Regions from separate parts of the Clostridium sp. LIBA-8841 genome, predicted to be linked through region 1. Evidence: riboswitches for the same ligand, from Rfam matches in the RefSeq annotation. Region 1 holds a riboswitch; each other region holds the start of a gene.

Region 1 (4,715 bases):
ATCAAATCTTTGAAGTCTAGCTTTTTGTTTAGTAGTTCTAGCCTTTGCACCTCTTCTTACCCAAGCTAGTTCTTTTCTCATAAGGTTTTGTCTTTTTTCCTCACTTGCCTTTTCTATAGCTATTCTCTCCATCTTCTTTTCTAAGAAAACAGAATAGTTTCCATCATAGCTAAATAATCTACCTCTATCTAATTCTAATATTCTATTAGTTACTCTATCTAGGAAATATCTATCATGAGTAATCATTAAAAGAGCACCTTTTCTACCATTTAAGTAATCTTCTAACCAACTTATAGTCTCGTTATCTAAGTGGTTAGTAGGCTCATCTAATATTAATAGTTCACTAGGAGTTATTAATGCAGCTGCAAGCATTATTCTCTTCTTCTGTCCTCCAGAAAGATTTCCTACCTTTTCTTCAAAATTAGTTATTCCAAGCTTAGTTAAAACATTTTTTGCTTCACTTTCCATATCCCAAAGATTTAAAGCATCTATTTTTCCTTGAAGTTTTATTATCTTTTCTGAATCTATATCGCTATTTTCGCCTTTATTTATCTTTTCTAAAAGTTCTTCATAATCTCTTAGAATTCTCATTTCTTCTGAGTTACCTTTGAAAACTTGCTCTAAAACAGTAGCATTATCATCATAATCTGGTGTCTGAGAAAGGTATTCTATCCTTACTCTATTACCTTTTGTTATTGTCCCTTCATCAGGCTCTTCTACTCCTGCCACTATCTTTAAGAAAGAAGATTTTCCTGTTCCGTTAACTCCTATAAGCCCAATCTTCTCACCATCATTTATTCCTAATGATATATTATTAGCTAAAATTTTCTCTGAATAGCTCTTACTTATATTTTCAAGAGTTATTAAATTCATCAGTTATCCATCCTTTTCAAAACAAATCTTATTCTCATTATAATATAAAGTTAAAGTTCTTCCAAAAGTAAAATAAGGATTGTATCAAAAATAACTTAAAATAAAACTTATAAACATATTATGAGAATTACTGGATTTCATTAAGAATTCATAGCTATTCTCTTAATACTCTTTATAAATTTTATTTTAAGCTTTGATACAACCCTATACTAATTTAAATTATTCTATATTAATTTTCTAACTTGTTATATTTTAACTTGAAATTTTCCTTATCAAGTCTCCTAAATCCTCACAAAATTAATTCTACTACTCTTTCAAAATCTTTATAAAGCATATTTGCTTTCTAAATTCTATTAGACAAAGGTTTCATTCTCCTAGCTAACAATTGTATTGGCATTAAAGTTAATACTATGGTAGTCAGAAAACTTTCAACTCCTGCACTACTTACATTATAAATTATTGAATAAATCCATAAATTCATACCTGGAGGCGCATATTGGCCAAAGAAAACTACCCCTGAAACGACACTTATAAATGTACTTAAAGCGCCTGCCATAAATGATCCTAAGAATATTTTATACTTTTTATCTATTCCAAATGTTCCTGCTAATCCTAATGCCATATTAGCTAGTATGTAATCAAGAAAAAACTGTACTGGATGAACAATAAATGCTCCATTTAATGTTTTTAGAAGACCAAAGATTAATCCTCCTGTAACACCAACAGTTCTTCCATACACTAAGGAAAGAAGCATTATTGGTAGCATTGAAAAGAAAGTTATTCCTCCACCTTGTGGATATCTAACTAACGGAATAATATAAAGCACGTAGGAAATTGCTACATTTAATCCAATCATAACAATTTCTTTTGTTGTTATTTTATGCTTTCTTAAATCTAAAATATATAAAGCTAATAATACAAATTCTATTAAGGCTACTAAATAAACATCCATTACTCTTCACCTTCTTCATATGCCATATTCCAAAAGTCAAGTTCATATAAACTTGCCCTTTTAAATATCTCTATCAGTCTATTTTGTTTTTCCTCTGATAAATCTGAACAAGTTTTATCCACATATTCTAACCATCTATCAGTAAACTCAGCAAATCCATCTGAAGCATACTCTTCAATCCACGGTTTAAAAAAGTTTTTTTCTAGTTTATCAGCATATTTCTCAGCAATATATCTTCCTATATAGCTATAACTCCAAGTGCATGGTAATGTTGCTATAGCTATCTCATCTAAGTCACCTTTTAAAGCTATAGCTTGCATATAGCTTGTATAACTTATAGTAGTGCCTTTATATTCTCTTTTTTCAGCCTCTATTTCTGATATTCCAAAATCTTTTAAGTATTCTATATGGACTGCTGTTTCATCTTCCATTGTTCCTTTTGTAGAACTATAGAAAAATCTCATTTCTTCCATAGTTCTGGCCTTAACTACACCAATACAAAAAATCTTAGCATATTCTTTTAAATAAAGGTAATCTTGAACTAAATACTCTTTGAATTTATTCTTATCAAGAGTTCCTTCTCCAATTTCTTTTATAAATGGGTGTTCTAAATACTTGTCCCATATCGGCATAGCCTCTTTTAATAATTTTTCTGTAAATCTCATATTTGACATCTCCTTTAATCTTATGATTAAACTTAATAGCCCAAATAAGGATTACCTAAAAGTTTCATAAAAGCATATAAATCTTAAACTTTTTAAATAAAAACTCTACTTTAAACCATTATTAATTTTTAGGTAGAACTGTAAGTCATCTTAATGAGTAATACTTTACTAAATTATTTTAGTTTTGAAAGTCTAGCTAAAAATCAATATTTACTTAAAACATAGCTAAATAAAAAATAAAAGCTGCATCCATTGTAGGATGCAGCTTAATTTATAAAAAGTCATAATACTCTAAATATATAAAATACTATTATAAAACTTTCTACTGGCTTTCCTACGCTGGTATTACCCAGATCAGGTTTAAGGGTTAATAACAAAATGTTATCTCTCAGCCAAATGGCACCCCTAGCTATAAAGTCTATAATAATTATATATATTTTTTTTAATAAATTCTAGTTTTTTCTTTCTCAAGTAAAAATAAAGTCTAAAACCTCATATAAAAATTATTCCAATAATCTTTATTGCTCATCATCATCTTTCTGATTTCCTCATCATTACCATATTCATCATACCATCTTTCTAAAATTTCATAGGCAATACCATGGTATATTAAGCTTCCTATGACAAAAGGTTTAGCCGGCACATCACTTAAAGATATTACTGTTATACCAGTTCCTATAGTCCCATATATCATAGCTCTCTCTGGGGTTGCAAAGGTCTTTGCCTTCTTTTTAAAATCAGACTCTCTTATGTATTTTCTTAATCTTTTAGGTGTTGGAATAACGATAGCTTTTATCAATTTTATTCAATCCTTAAAATTACTCTTATTAAAAATATATATTCAGTATTTAATCTTTATTCTAAAAGTATTGTTTTTTAGCTGAATATATCTTTAAAAAATTTTTTAAAAATAAAACAGAAATAACCATGGTTAAACTTCATATTTATTTCCTACTCTTTAAATATATTTTTAACCTATTGAAAGACTTAATATGTGTTATAATCTTATAAGAATTATTTTGGAAGGAGCTATTTAAATGGCGAGTAAGTTTTATTTACACAAAGGGAAAAATAAAAAAGCTGAACAAGGTAGACCTTGGATTTACATTGATGAAATAAACGAATATGACGGAGATTACGAAAACGGAGATATAGTTGAAGTTTATAATCATAAAGGTTATTTCCTAGGAAAAGGTTACATAAATGATAGAAGTAAAATAACTATAAGATTAATGACTAAGAATATAGATGAAGAAATAGATGAAGACTTCTTCAAAAGAAGATTTAAAACTGCTTGGGAATACAGAAAGAGAGTTATAGACACATCTTCATGTAGATTTATCTTTGGAGAAGCTGATTTCCTTCCTGGTTTAACAGTTGATAAATTTGAAGATTATTACGTAATTCAAATATCAACTCTTGGAATGGATAAATATAGAGATTTAATAGTAAAAATCCTAGTTGATGAATACGGTGCTAAGGGTGTTTATGAAAGAAGTGATATAAAAACTAGGGAAATAGAAGGTTTAGAGCAAAGAAAAGGCTTCTTAACTGAGCCATTTGATACTGATATACAAATAGTTGAAAATGGTGTTAAATACATAGTTGATTTAGAAAATGGTCAAAAGACCGGTTTCTTCCTAGATCAAAAAGAAAATAGAGCTGCAATGCATAGAATATGTAAAGACATGGATGTTTTAGATTGCTTCACTCATACTGGTTCATTTGCTTTAAATGCTGGTATAGCCGGTGCTAAGTCAGTTTTAGGAATAGATGTATCTCAACACGCCGTTGATTGTGCTACAAGAAATGCTGAGCTTAATAATCTTCAAGATGTTGTTAAATTCGAAAAACACAATGCTTTTGATGTTTTAGGTGATTGGTCAAGAGAAGGAAAACAATTTGATGTTGTAATATTAGATCCACCAGCTTTTACAAAGTCAAGAAACACTGTTAAGCAAGCTATTAGAGGATATAAAGAAATAAACCTTAGAGGAATAAAGATGGTTAAAGAAGGTGGCTACTTCGCAACATGCTCTTGCTCTCATTATATGGATGAAGAACAATTAAAGAGAACTGTTGCTGAGGCTGCTCATGATGCTAGAAGAACTTTAAGACAAATAGAAGTTAGAACTCAAAGTTCAGATCATCCTATACTTTGGAACTCAGATGAGTCATACTACTTAAAATTCTTCATATTCCAAGTATTCTAAAAAAATTTTAAA
Region 2 (4,715 bases), 1.4 Mb from region 1:
TCATTAAGATTGCATCATCTTTGCTATTGGTTGAAAATAAAGCCCCAACTCCTAAGTTATCAGCTCCATCTTCTATTGCTTTTAAGGCCTCTTCTTTATTGTGAACTGTAACACCTATAATAGCATCCTTTGGCATTATTTCTCTTGCTATAGACACATCCATATCATCTTGTCCTATATGAACACCATGAGCTTTTACTGCTAATGCCACATCAATTCTATCATTTACTAAAAAAATTGCTCCAAAGTCATTGCAAAGTTTTTTTAAAGCCTTAGCTTCTTTACACATTTCCTTAGTGTCTTTATTCTTCGCTCTATATTGAACAATAGATACTCCTCCAATTAAGGCTTCCTTAGTCTTTTCTAAAAGTTCATTAAAAGGAATCCTATAGTCAGTTACTAAGTATAATTTTTTACAGTATGAATTACTCATAATAAACCTTCTCTCTTTCTTTTATTACTTCATCACTAATCATTGAAAGCTCATCTAGAAGATTATGTTTAAAAGTCATTATCCCCTCTTTTTCTCCTAATCTTTCCTCAGCTATTTCTCCGCATATCCCCCATGCTGCTACTGCTTTAACAACTTCTTTAAATCTTAAAGCTTTATCATCATAAAAACTTAAAGCTATGGTTAATAAGGCTCCTAGCATACATCCTGTTCCTGTTATTTTGCTCATTTTATAAGTTCCATTTTTAACAATGGCTCCATCCTTCCCATTAGTTATGAAATCACATACACCAGAAACAACTATTATTAAATTTCTTTCCTTTGCATATTCTTTTATTTTATTTTTTGTATTTTCACTTAAGGTATCATTAAAAGAATCTATTCCTATTGACTTTGATGTTTCTCCTATAAGAGTTTTTATTTCAGCTAAATTTCCCTTTACAAGTGAAGGTTCTCCCTCTAATATCAACCTTTTTGCAAAATCTTTTCTAAGCTTAGAAGCTTGTACACCTACTGGATCTAAAACAGAAGGAATTCCTTTTTCTCTTGCTATTCTCATAGAAGTCATTGATGATTCCATTTGATAAGGTTCTAAAGTTCCTATATTAACTAATAATCCATTAGCCATTCCTGTTATTTCTTCTAGCTCCTCATGATGTGTAGCCATAAGAGGCAATCCACCATAGTTAATAGTTACTTGAGCTAAGTCATTAACTGTAACGTAGTTTGTTATCATGTGTATTAAAGGATTTTCTCTTTTTAAAATTCCCATTATTATTCCTCCTAATAAAATTTATAGAAATGATGTGTTGGCCCAACACCTTTTCCAAGTTTAAAGCCATTTTTTATAGCTCCTGTAATATATTCTTTTCCACTTTTAACTGCATCAGGTATATTCATTCCCTTTGATAAATTAGCTGTAATAGCTGATGATAAAGTACATCCTGTTCCATGAGTATGTTTTGTATTTATTCTATCTTGTTCAAAAAGAATAAAGTTTTCGCCATCATACAGAAGATCTGTAGCTTCTCCCTCTAAATGTCCTCCTTTAATTAAGACATTTTTAGCTCCCATTTTTTTAATATCAATAGCAGCCTTTTTCATATCTTCTATTGTAATTATTTCTCTACCTAATAACTCTTCCGCTTCTGGTAAATTTGGAGTTATTAAAGTAGCTAGTGGTATTAATTTATCTATTAAAGTATTTTTTGCATCATCTGATAAAAGCTTAAATCCACTTTTTGAAATCATAACAGGGTCTAAAACTATTTGTGGCAAGTTTTCTACTCTTCCTAAAGCATTACTTATTGCTTCTATTGATTCAATCTTAGACACCATACCTATCTTTATAGCATCAACTTCTATATCATCAAAAATAACATCTATTTGTTTTTCTATAATTTCAGGAGTAACATCCATTATTCCAAAAACTCCTTGAGTACTTTGAGCAGTTATGGCAGTTATTATGCTCATTCCATATACTCCATTGGCAGAGAATGATTTTATATCAGCCTGTATTCCCGCTCCTCCAGAACTATCAGATCCTGCAATCGTTAATGCATTAAATAATTTAGTCATATTTTTCTCTCCTTTTTTAAAATAAAAAAGCATATATAGCCCAAAGGCTATATATGCTTTAAAATCAATTAAAATATACTTGTCTCAGGCTTCCCTACGCTGGTATTAACCAGATCAGGTTAAAGGGTCAAGAAATTTAATTTCTAATCTCAGCCAGACACTACTGGCCCCCCTAGCTATTTTTATGATATTTTCTAATCCAAATGATACCATACTCATTCTTCTTTTTCAACATGTCTTTTTTTGATATTTTTTAAGTTAAGGATTATAATTTTAAATATATCAATTTTAGGAGGATATTTTTATGGTTAGTTTAGTTTTAGAAGGAGGAACTTTACGTCCTATTTTCAGTGCAGGGGTTATGGATGCTCTTCTTGATAACAATATAATCTTTCCATATTGCATTGGAGTATCAGCAGGAATAACTAATGGTTTTTCCTATTTTTCTAATCAAAAAGGAAGAAATATTGAAATATTAAAAAAATATAGAAATGACAAACGCTATTTAGGTGTTTCTAACTTTTTTAAATGTAGAAGCATTTTTGGTTTAGATTTTGTCTTTGATGAATTAGCAAACAAACTCTTCCCTTATGATTTTAATGCACTTTCAAATTATAAGGGAAAAGTTTTAATTGGAGTCACTAATGCTAACACAGGGAAAACAGAATACTTAGATGGCAAAATTAAGGATGAAAAATATATGGCCTTAAGAGCCACCTGTGCAATTCCATTACTTTTCCCATCAATAAAAATCAATGGAAACGAGTATTATGATGGAGGACTTTTAGATCCAATCCCAATAAAAAAGGCCTTAGAAGATGGGAACGAAAAGCATTTAATTATTCTTACTCGTCCTAAGAACTATAAAAAAACTTTAGGGAAAAGTAATAAATTAGCATCTAAAATAGTTGGACGTAAATATCCTAAATTAAAGGATTCTTTTTTAACAAGACATATTAAATATAATGATACAGTAAAGTTTTGTGAAGAATTAGAAAGGGATGGAAAAGCATTAATAATCAGACCTTCTGAAGAAGAATCAATTGAAAGCTTTGAAAAAGATGTCTGTAAATTAGAAAAAGCTTATAATGCCGGTTATAACGCCTGCATAAAAAACTTAGAAAAAATTAAAGCTTTATTTTTTACAATAGATTCTGTCTTAGGTGAATACTAATTTTTACTTAATTTAGATTTAAATAAAAAAGACTATGTCAGACTTAACTTAAAGTAGAACTTATGGATATATTCTGAAAATTACTCAGTTTTCTAAAAAATTTATAACTATCTTCTTCATATAATCTATAAGTTCTATTATTTTAAGTTCTGATATAGTCTCTTTTAGTTAAAAACTTAAATTATTTTTTAAAGTTTTCTACAACTATCTCTTACAATAAGCTTAACAGGTAAAACTATTTTTTTAGACATCTCTCTTCCTGTCCTCATTCTCTCTAAAAGTGTATCTACTGCAACATTCCCCATATATTCTGTGTACACCTTTATGGTTGTTAGTGAAGGATTTAAGAACTTAGCCGTACATATATCATCAAAGCCAACTATGCTTATATCCTCTGGTATTTTAAGTCCAGCCTCAGATATAGCTTTATAAGCTCCTATGGCCATAGGATCACTTGCAATAAAGAAAGCCGTGGGCAAATTCTTTTCTTTTAAAACTTTTTTCATAAGCTCATAACCATCCTCAGGTAAAAACCGTCCCTTTAAAACCCACTCCTCCTTATATCCTTTTATATCTTCCATATATTCCTTAAAAGTTTTTTCTCTATAATTTATTTTTCTTAAGGATTCATTGCTATTATGAATAATAGATTCTCCACCTAAATATCCAATTTTCTTATGACCTAAAGAAGTCAAATATTCTAAAGCTATTTTAACTCCGTACTTAAAATCCACCACAACAGAATCATACTTCCACTCTTCTGGAGAAGAATCTACAAAAACTATATTTTTAGATAGTTTCTCCATTAATTCTATTTCCTTTTCTCCAAATATTCCAATAGCTAAGATACCATCTAAATCTGTATATTCTTTAGTACCTTCATTAATAATCTTTTGAAAATCTATAGGTTTAAACTTAATTTTTTCTTCACTACATTTCTTTTCAACGGCCATTCTTATTGAAAGAAAATATGGATCATTTAACTCTTGTATTTCTGTGTACCAATAGACTATTCCTATAGTATAGTTTTTAATTTTATTTTTTCTCTCTTTTACTGTTAAATAATTTAATTCCTCAGCTATTTCCATTACTTTTTTTCTTGTTTCTTCAGACACATTAAGTGTTTCATCTAAGTTTAAAACTCTAGATACAGTAGCTATTGAAACTCCAGCACCTTTTGCAATATCTTTAATTGTAGCCACATCATCACTCCTTAACTTTCTTAAGTCTATTATATATTCTTTTAGTAAAATTTTCTAATATTTATTTCACATAATATATAAATTTAATAAATATATTTACTAAAAAAATTACTTTTTTTCATTATTTTTTCCATAAAAAACTCTTTCCTTTTATTCCTATATATGGTAATATTGTATTAAATTACAATAACTTTAAAAATTTAGGGTAAATATAGGGAGGATTTTTATGAAAAAGAAAGGTTTAGCATTAATTTTAATTTCAGCTTTAACTATGGGTACTTTAGTTGGTTGTGGTGGAGGTTCAGGTTCT
Region 3 (4,715 bases), 1.1 Mb from region 1:
AAATGTTAATAAAAAGCCTCTGCTTTGAGAATTTAAAGAATTTAAGTGTTTGTGAATATATAGAAAGTAAAATATACTTTTACTAAAGATGGAGGTGAGTTTAATGGCTGGTGAACAAAGAATTAGAGATGTTTATATTGAATATCAAAATGGTGGAGAGACTCCTAAATATGAGACACCATTAGCCGCTGGAGCAGATGTTTTTGCAGCTAAAGATATGGTTATAAGACCTTTTGAAAAAGTGGCAATTCCATTAGATTTAAAGTTTGCAATTCCTGATAATATGGAACTTCAAATTAGAGCTAGAAGTGGACTTTCTTTAAGAACAAATCTGAAAATTTCAAACTCAATAGGAACTATTGATGCTGATTCAGTTAGCAATATATCAGTAATTTTAGAGAATAATTATAATATAGCTAATCTTCCTTATGAAATAGCTAATGATATAAGTATATTAGATGACTTAAAAAATAATTATACAGAGGTAAGATTAAGTGAATATTTAGAGTCGAAAGGACATGATTTAAGTTCTTATGAAGAAGAAGGAAAGAGAGCTTATAAAAAGTTATTAAAAACATATATTTATTTAGATAAGAATGGAAATCCATATGGAAGTATATATATAAAAAAAGGAAATAGAATTGCCCAAATGGTTTTAGCTAAATATTATAAGGCTAACTTTATAGAAACTGATGATGTTTCAAAATTCAAAAGTGTAAATAGAGGTGGCGGATTTGGTCACACAGGTTTCTAAATATTTTTGATTAATTTGTAGATAAGATTTAAATTATAATATATTAAAAAGACGGAATATAAGAAAGTTTTAGAATGAGATAACAACTTATTCTAAAGCTTTTTTATTTTATTAATTTTAATTATATTCACAAGAAGTTGAAAATGTTTTCTGTAAGAGGTAGTATAAAATATGAATAAGTTTTAAAACTTTCAAAGGGGTTGAGATTGTGAATAGTTTAAGTGATTTTTCAATGGATTATTTTTCATTACATGGAAAGGTAGCTATGGTTACTGGTGGAAATAAAGGTATAGGACAGGCTATTTCTGTTGCTTTAGCAAAGGCTGGAGCGGATTTGTGTATAGTGGTTCATAGTGAAAAAGATTTAGATGAAACAAGAAAATTAATAGAAAAAGAAAGAAGAAGGGTTGAATTTATTCAAGCTGATTTAGAAGAGAAAACTGATGTTATAAAAGTTATTGAAGAGAGTAAAAAGCTTTTTGGGAAAATAGATATTTTAGTTAATAATGCAGGTACCATAAAAAGAAATAGTTTATTTGAATATACTGATGAAGATTGGCAATTCGTCTTAGATGTTAACTTAAATAGTGTTTATTATTTAAGTAAAGAGATAGCAAAAACTATGGTAAAAAATAGACATGGTAAAATAATAAATATAGCTTCAATGCTTTCATTCCAAGGAGGTAAATATGTTCCAGCTTATACTGCAAGTAAGCATGCAGTAGCAGGACTAACAAAATCCTTTGCTAATGAACTAGCTGAATTTGGAGTAAATGTAAATGCTATTGCACCAGGCTATATAAAAACGGCTAATACAGAAGAATTAACTTTAAATGCTAGTAGAAATTCAGAGATATTATCAAGGATACCAGCAGGTAGATGGGGAGAGCCTTTTGATTTGATGGGAGCTGTAATATTCTTAGCAAGTAGAGCATCAGATTATATGGATGGACATATTTTAGCTGTTGATGGAGGATGGTTAGCTAGATAAGTGACTTGCAAAAAGTTGATGATGAAACCTATAATAAGTTTAAACAATTACTAAATTTTAGTGCATAATTACTTGTTTTTATAAATTTACTTGAAATTATAAAATTTTAATAGTATAATTTAGAAAAAAAGTAAATATTTAATCGTAAGTGCTAGGGGTGCATTTTATATGCTGAGAGGATAATAGCTATCTAACCCTTAAAACCTGATGTAGTTAGTACTACCGTAGGGAAGCATAAACTGTTGTTTATTTATATTTATGCTAAAAATTTGTATAAGTATATCTATATAAGTGTTTATTAAGCTTGCCTTATGGCAAGCTTTTATTTTTTATAAAAAACTAGGATCCTATATTAATTTAACTGCGCAGTTAAAAAATTAAAATAAGGAGAACTAATATGAATTACACAACTCAAATGGATGCTGCTAAAAGAGGCATAATAACAAAGGAAATGCAAGTGGTTGCAGAAAAAGAAGGTATTAATGTTCAAACTTTAATGAATTTAATGGCTGAGGGAAAAGTTGTAATACCAGCTAATAAAAAACATAAGAGCATAAGTGCAGAAGGTGTTGGACAAGGGTTAAGAACTAAAATAAATGTTAATCTAGGAATTTCAAAGGATTATGCCAATATAGAATTAGAGTTAGAAAAGGTTAAAAAAGCCATAGAAATGAATGCAGAATCCATAATGGATTTAAGTAACTATGGTAAAACTTATGATTTTAGGAAAAGACTTGTTGAGATATCTACAGCTATGATAGGAACTGTACCAATGTATGATGTAGTTGGGTTCTATGATAAAGAACTTAAGGATATAACTATTGATGAATTTTTTGAGGTTGTAGAGAAACATGCAAAAGATGGAGTAGATTTTGTTACTATACATGCTGGATTAAATAGAGAAGCAGTTGAAACTTTTAGAAGAAATAAAAGATTGACTAATATAGTTTCTAGAGGAGGATCTCTCCTTTTTGCATGGATGGAATTAAATAATAGAGAAAACCCTTTCTATGAATATTTTGATAGATTATTAGATATATGTGAAAAGTATGATTTAACCTTAAGTTTAGGTGATGCTTGTAGACCTGGTTCAATAGCTGATTCAACTGATGCTATACAAATAAAAGAGTTAATTACTCTTGGAGAGTTGACAAAAAGAGCTTGGGAAAGAAATATTCAAGTAATAATAGAGGGACCTGGGCATATGGCAATGAATGAAATAGAAGCTAATGTTTTATTAGAGAAAAAATTATGCCATGGAGCACCATTTTATGTTTTAGGCCCAATAGTAACTGATATAGCACCAGGGTATGATCATATAACGAGTTCCATAGGAGGAGCTATGGCAGCTTCTTATGGAGCAGATTTTCTTTGCTATGTAACACCAGCAGAACATTTAAGACTTCCTAATTTAGAAGATGTAAGGGAGGGAATAGTTGCTTCAAAGATAGCAGCACATGCGGCAGATATAGCAAAAGGAATCCTAGGAGTAAGAGAGAGGGATAATAAAATGAGTGAGGCTAGGAAAAGATTAGATTGGGATGAGATGTTTTCTTTAGCCATAGACAGTGAAAAAGCAATTAGGTATAGAAAAGAATCGAATCCTGAACATAAAGATAGTTGTACAATGTGTGGGAAAATGTGTTCTATAAGAAATATGAATAAGATTCTAGAGGGAAAAGATATAAATCTTTTAAGAGAAGATTAAAAATATTGGAGATATATTAAAAGGAAGATTATTCTAAACTTTTAATATATCTCTATTTTTATGATTAAATACGAATTATTTTGGAATATAAATGATAAAAAGATGATTAAATATATTAAAAACCGAACGTTTAAATAAATTTAATTATTGACAATACGTATTTATAATGATATTCTCTATTTAACGAATGATTAATATTTAATCATAAATAATGTTCGTGTTTTGAATGGGGGATTAAAATGTCTGGTATTAGAATGGTATTTGTAGAAAAAAAGGCTGGTTTTAATGTTGAAAGTCAGATATTACTTAAAGATTTTAAAGATAACTTAAGAGTCGAAGCTTTAGAGGATATAAGAGTTTTAAATAAGTACATACTAGGAAATATGGAAGAAGAGCAGTATATAAGGACTGTAAATACTATTTTGTCAGAAGCTCCAGTAGATAGAGTTTATGAAGAAAATTTTGAAATAGGACAAGATGAAAATGCTTTTGGTGTTGAATATTTACCAGGACAGTATGATCAAAGAGCTGATTCAGCTTCAGAGTGTATAATGCTTCTTACTGAGGAAGCAAAAGTTCCTGTTAAATCATCAAAAATCATTGTTTTAAAAGGTGATTTAAATGATGAAGAGATAGATAGGATAAAAGCTTATTATATTAATCCTGTTGATTCAAGAGAAGTAGATCCATTATCAAAAGTTTTAGAAGATAACTTAGATGAACCTAAGGGCGTTGAAGTTTTAAATGGATTTTTGAATCTAACTGAGGAGGAACTTAAAAACTTTCATATAGAAAATTCTTTAGCTATGAGTTTAGAAGATTTAAAAATGATAAGAGATTATTTTAAATCAGAAGATAGAAATCCAACAATAACTGAGATTAAAGTTATTGATACTTATTGGTCAGATCATTGTAGACATACAACTTTTGAAACAATAATTAGAGATGTTGAAATAGAAGAAGGTCAATATTCAGAACCTATTAAAAAAGCTTATGAAGATTATAGAAATTCAAGAGCGTATGTTTATGAAGATAAGTTAGAGACTAGAGATATTAAATTAATGGATTTAGCTACTATAGCAATGAAAGAACTAAGAAAAAGAGGAAAACTTGATGACTTAGATGTTTCAGATGAAATAAATGCTTGTTCTATAAACATAGAGATAGAAACAAATAATGGAACTGAAAAATATCTTTTAATGTTTAAAAATGAGACACATAATCACCCAACGGAAATAGAGCCTTTTGGAGGCGCGGCAACT
Region 4 (4,715 bases), 1.4 Mb from region 1:
TCAAAAAGGGTAAAAACTTCAATTATAATTTCAGTACTTTGTTTCCTATGTGGAATACCTCTATCTTTAAATATGAGTATGTTTGATAGCTTTTCAAACCTTATTACAATAATAATTTCTCCTCTTTGTGCTTTATTAGTAGCTGTTGTATTCTATTATATTATTGGGGGCAAAAGTGTATTATTAGAAATCAATAAAGGAGCACATAAACCTCTTGGAAGTTGGTTCATTCCATTAGGTAAATATATATTTATTTTAGTTACTATACTAGTAATAATACTTGGAGTAATATACGGTGGAATAGGTTAAGTTTTTCTTTTAAAAAACAATAGAACTTAAAGACAGCTATAGAATAATATAAATATTATTAATATAAATTAGGAGTCTTTATGAAACAAAGCTTTTATAATAATCCAGATTTCATAAATTTGCTTGTAGAATATTTTGGTGATATTCAATCCGAAATAGAAAACATCCCCAACGCAAGTATTTATATTATAGATGAAAAAATTGCAATACTCTCTTTAAAAGAAAGTGATTTAGAAAACTTATTAAAAAAAATTCAACCTTTTATTCTTGCAGAATTAGGAACACTTTATACTTTAGAGAACACGTCCCCAGTTGAGGCTTCTTCTGCAATAACTTTTCACAGAAATCCTTATTTAACACTAACTGGAACTGATGTAATCATAGGAATGGTTGATACTGGAATTGATTACTTAAATAATGAATTTCTTCTGGAAGATGATACTACTAGAATTCTTTATTTATGGGACCAAACAATTGATACTGGAAAAGTTCCAGATAATATGCTTCATGGTAGTGAATATTCAAAAGAAGATATAAATAGAGCTATAACTCTCTTTAAAGAAGGAGGAGACCCATATACAATAGTTCCCTCAAGAGATGAAATTGGTCATGGCACAAAAATGGCATCCATAGCTGGTGGAAGAGGTCGCAATAGAGATTTTATAGGTGCTGCACCTAATTGCGATTTCATTATAGTTAAATTAGAACAAGCCTCTAAAAATTATGCCAACTTATTTTTTCCTCAAAACGATATACCAATGTATAGTAATACCGATATTATATTGGCTGTAAAATATTTATATGAAAAATCTATAAAGCTTCAAAAACCAATAGTGATATATATAGGGTTAGGAGGAAATCTAGGACCCCATTCCGGTGAAAGCAATTTAGAAAGATATATAAATAGAATTTCTACTAAAAGAGGCATAATAGTAGTTAGCTCAAGTGGTAATCAAGGAAACACAGATACTCATACCTCTAATATAATTCCTGGTACTGGCCTTGATAGCGTAATTGAAATAAGCGTTGGAAAAGAGCAAAAAGGACTAGTTTTACAAATTTATGGTAAAAAACCCGATAAATTCACTTTAAGCATAACTTCACCTTCTGGAGAATCAATAAAAAACATAACGGTATTTGATACCAAATTAGGTTTATTTGGATTATTTTATAAAATTAAATTTATATATGAAGGAACTTCAATGGAAGTAGCTTATGATTCTCCTGATGAATTTACAGGAGATGAATCCATCTTAATCCGTGCAGATAATATAGCAGAAGGTATTTGGAAATTTACTCTTACTGGCGAATATATAGTTTATGGCAAATACAATGCTTGGTTACTTCAAAGAGAATTGTTAGCTCCAGACACTAAGTTTTTAGCACCAACTAAGGAAACTACCTTAACAGAACCTGGAACATGTACAAATATAATCTGTACGGCCTATTATGACCAAAATAATAATGCTTTAGTATCTAGTTCTGGCCAAGGCTTTACAAGAAATGATATAATTCAACCTATTATAGCAGCTGGTGGAATTAATGCCATAGCAACAAAGCCTGGTGGTGGAGCTTCTCTAGTCTCTGGTGGAAGTGTAGCTGCTGCTGTTACTGCTGGATGCTGTGCTATCCTCCTTCAATGGAGTATTGTAGATGGTAATAACCCAACAATGTACGCTCCAAAACTTCAAACTTATTTAATTAGAGGAGCTAGAAAAAGACCAAATGATATATATCCTAACCGAAATCTAGGGTATGGTATTTTAGATGTAGTTGGAACCGTAAATAGTCTGAGACTAGGTTCTTTCGGTAGAGGTTATTCACCAAACAGAAATCTTAATGAAGATCTTTTAAGTAAAAATGATGATTCAACAGAAACCTTTAATGTGAATAATTTATTCATAAGAATTCCAAAGTAAATTTTTTGTTTGCTTTTTAATATTTCTTAACCTAAGGTAAACTTTTTGTTTACTTTTTAATATTTCTTGACCTAAGAATAATTAGCGTATAAAATAAACTTAGAATTATTTTCATGTGCTAGGGGTGCCTTTAGGCTGAGAGATGATAATTATCATTAACCCTCAACACCTGATCTGGTTAATTCCAGCGTAGGGAAGCGTTTAGGGCTGTATTTAAACCGGATCTATGTTTAGATTCGGTTTTTTTATTTACATTCTTTAGACTCTCTAAGCACACTTAAAGTTTAAGGAGGGGTTTAAACTATGATGTCATTTTCACAAATAATAAATGACTTTATACAAAGTTTTTCATCAATTAATTTAGGAGGAAATTTAAAGGAGATTTTAACTAATCCACTAACAATACTCACTTTAATTGGATTCCTAATAATATTAGTTTTACTTATAAAAGCTAAAGATATAAAATTTGATGCTAAAATGCTTACAACTATAGGGATTGCTTTAGCTCTTACAGCTGTATTAAACATGCTAAAGATATATAAATTTCCTCAAGGCGGAGGAATTACATTAGGTAGTATGATTCCTATAATACTTATTGCTTATGCTTATGGTCCATTAGTTGGAATGCTTACTGGATTTTTATTCGGTATAATTTCCTTATTCATAGATCCATATATACTTCATCCTGTTCAAGTGTTATTTGATTATCCTTTACCATATATGGCTTTAGGAGTAGCAGGATTCTTTAAAAATCATAGAATTTTTGGAGCCACAGTTGCAATATTCCTAAAATTTGTAGCACACTTTATTTCTGGAGTTGTTTTCTTTGGAACATTTGCTCCTGAAGGAATGTCTCCAATTCTATATTCATTTTTAATAAATGGTTCTTTAATAGGTATTGATGGTTTAATCTGTATAGTAATATTAAGCGTTCTACCTATTAATAGACTTATTAAAGCCATACAATCTAAAAGCATAACAAGCAAATATGCAGCTTAAAATAAAAAAGGTCTAGATTTTTATAAAAATCTAGACCTTTTTATTTTTTTCTTAAAGAATTATACTATAATTATAAAATAAAAAGTTAAATCAACTTAGGAGGTACTACTTATGAGTATTAATCATGGAGCTAATTTATTTGATTTATCAAGTAAGTTAGGCTTAAATAAAACAGATATTAAAGACTTTAGTTCAAATATAAATCCCTTTGGCGCATCTAAAAAAGCTAAAAATGCTATTCTAGAAAACATTGATATGGTTTCTATGTACCCTGATCCTAAATATACGGCTTTAAAAGAAGCTATTTCAGAATACTGTAATTGTAAAAAAGAAAATATTATAGTGGGAAGTGGTGCTACAGAATTAATCTCTTCTTTTATAAGCATTATTAATCCTAAAAAAGCATTGTTACTCTCCCCTTCCTATTCAGAATATGAAAGTGAACTTGAAAAAATAAATTGTGAAATAGTTAAGTTTTTCTCAAAAGAAGAAGACGACTTTAAAATAGATGTACATAAATTAATAAATTCTATAAATTCTTCAAATTATGACTTAGTTATAATCTGTAACCCTAATAATCCTACAGGTTTTGCTTTTTCAAAAGATGAAATTTCTTCTTTACTAAAAAATACTTCTACTATATTTATGGTAGATGAAACATATGTTGAGTTTACAGAACCTGAAATATATTCTTCTACTCCTCTTGTAGATAACTTTTCTAATCTTTTTGTAATTAGAGGGACTTCTAAGTTTTTCTCAACACCTGGAATAAGATTGGGCTATGGACTTATTTCTAATAAAAAAATAAAAGAAGAAATGCTTGAAAAGCTTGATTTATGGAATATAAATATTTTTGCCACAACAATGGGAGAAATTATGTTTAAAGATAAGGAATACATAACTTCAAATACTTCTAAGTTAAAAGAAGAGAGAGACTTCCTATTTAAAGAACTAAGTTCCATAGAAGATTTAAAAGTTTATGAAAGCTACAGTAATTTTATTCTTTGCAAAATTACTTCTAAAAAGCTTACTGCCACAGAGCTTTACAATAAGCTTTTAGAAAAAGGGTTAATAATAAGAAACTGTTCTTCTTTTGAAGGATTAAACGAATATTTCTTTAGAGTGTGCGTATTAAAACCTGAAGATAATAAGCTTCTTATAGAAAATCTTAAAAATTTATTTTTATAATTTTATTAAAATGAAGAAGATGTTGTATCGAAATAACTTTTAATACAACATCTTCTCTCTTAAAATTAGACTATAATATATAAAGTCATCCTTTTTAAACATAGCCTAAAAGTAACTCATTTTATATAATTATCCTTTTAATTTAAACAATCATAAACATAGCTGCTATTATTAAATAAACTGCTAAGAGTTGAACACCTTCAAGCCAGTTAGATTCTCCATCACTGACAACTCTATTAGCTATAAATACAGAAACGATTAATGCAACTAATTCAAAAGCATTAAATATTATGCTCATAG

The links. A riboswitch is a leader RNA that binds a small molecule or an ion and turns the genes downstream of it on or off. The one in region 1 is predicted to bind thiamine pyrophosphate.
Region 2: another riboswitch for thiamine pyrophosphate. It lies ahead of thiD (bifunctional hydroxymethylpyrimidine kinase/phosphomethylpyrimidine kinase); the one in region 1 lies ahead of tenA (thiaminase II).
Region 3: another riboswitch for thiamine pyrophosphate. It lies ahead of thiC (phosphomethylpyrimidine synthase ThiC); the one in region 1 lies ahead of tenA (thiaminase II).
Region 4: another riboswitch for thiamine pyrophosphate. It lies ahead of thiT (energy-coupled thiamine transporter ThiT); the one in region 1 lies ahead of tenA (thiaminase II).

What each region holds. Positions count from the first base shown of each region.
Region 1 covers NZ_CM173488.1:3,698,878-3,703,592, forward strand. The annotation lists gene AC2A4K_RS16530 (ABC-F family ATP-binding cassette domain-containing protein) at 1-873, opposite strand, end outside; gene thiT (energy-coupled thiamine transporter ThiT) at 1,217-1,825, opposite strand; gene tenA (thiaminase II) at 1,825-2,490, opposite strand; TPP riboswitch at 2,805-2,907, opposite strand; gene AC2A4K_RS16545 (hypothetical protein) at 2,975-3,289, opposite strand; gene AC2A4K_RS16550 (class I SAM-dependent rRNA methyltransferase) at 3,528-4,703, shown strand.
Region 2 covers NZ_CM173488.1:2,286,316-2,291,030, forward strand. The annotation lists gene thiE (thiamine phosphate synthase) at 1-433, opposite strand, end outside; gene thiM (hydroxyethylthiazole kinase) at 426-1,223, opposite strand; gene thiD (bifunctional hydroxymethylpyrimidine kinase/phosphomethylpyrimidine kinase) at 1,235-2,029, opposite strand; TPP riboswitch at 2,104-2,213, opposite strand; gene AC2A4K_RS09910 (patatin-like phospholipase family protein) at 2,334-3,203, shown strand; gene AC2A4K_RS09915 (LacI family DNA-binding transcriptional regulator) at 3,392-4,405, opposite strand; gene mglB (galactose/glucose ABC transporter substrate-binding protein MglB) at 4,632-4,715, shown strand, end outside.
Region 3 covers NZ_CM173488.1:977,523-982,237, forward strand. The annotation lists gene AC2A4K_RS04150 (dUTP diphosphatase) at 104-754, shown strand; gene kduD (2-dehydro-3-deoxy-D-gluconate 5-dehydrogenase KduD) at 960-1,745, shown strand; TPP riboswitch at 1,889-1,993, shown strand; gene thiC (phosphomethylpyrimidine synthase ThiC) at 2,143-3,453, shown strand; gene AC2A4K_RS04165 (phosphoribosylformylglycinamidine synthase) at 3,693-4,715, shown strand, end outside.
Region 4 covers NZ_CM173488.1:2,326,568-2,331,282, forward strand. The annotation lists gene AC2A4K_RS10050 (sodium-dependent transporter) at 1-309, shown strand, start outside; gene AC2A4K_RS10055 (S8 family peptidase) at 390-2,228, shown strand; TPP riboswitch at 2,339-2,441, shown strand; gene thiT (energy-coupled thiamine transporter ThiT) at 2,532-3,227, shown strand; gene AC2A4K_RS10065 (pyridoxal phosphate-dependent aminotransferase) at 3,339-4,415, shown strand; gene cax (calcium/proton exchanger) at 4,558-4,715, opposite strand, start outside.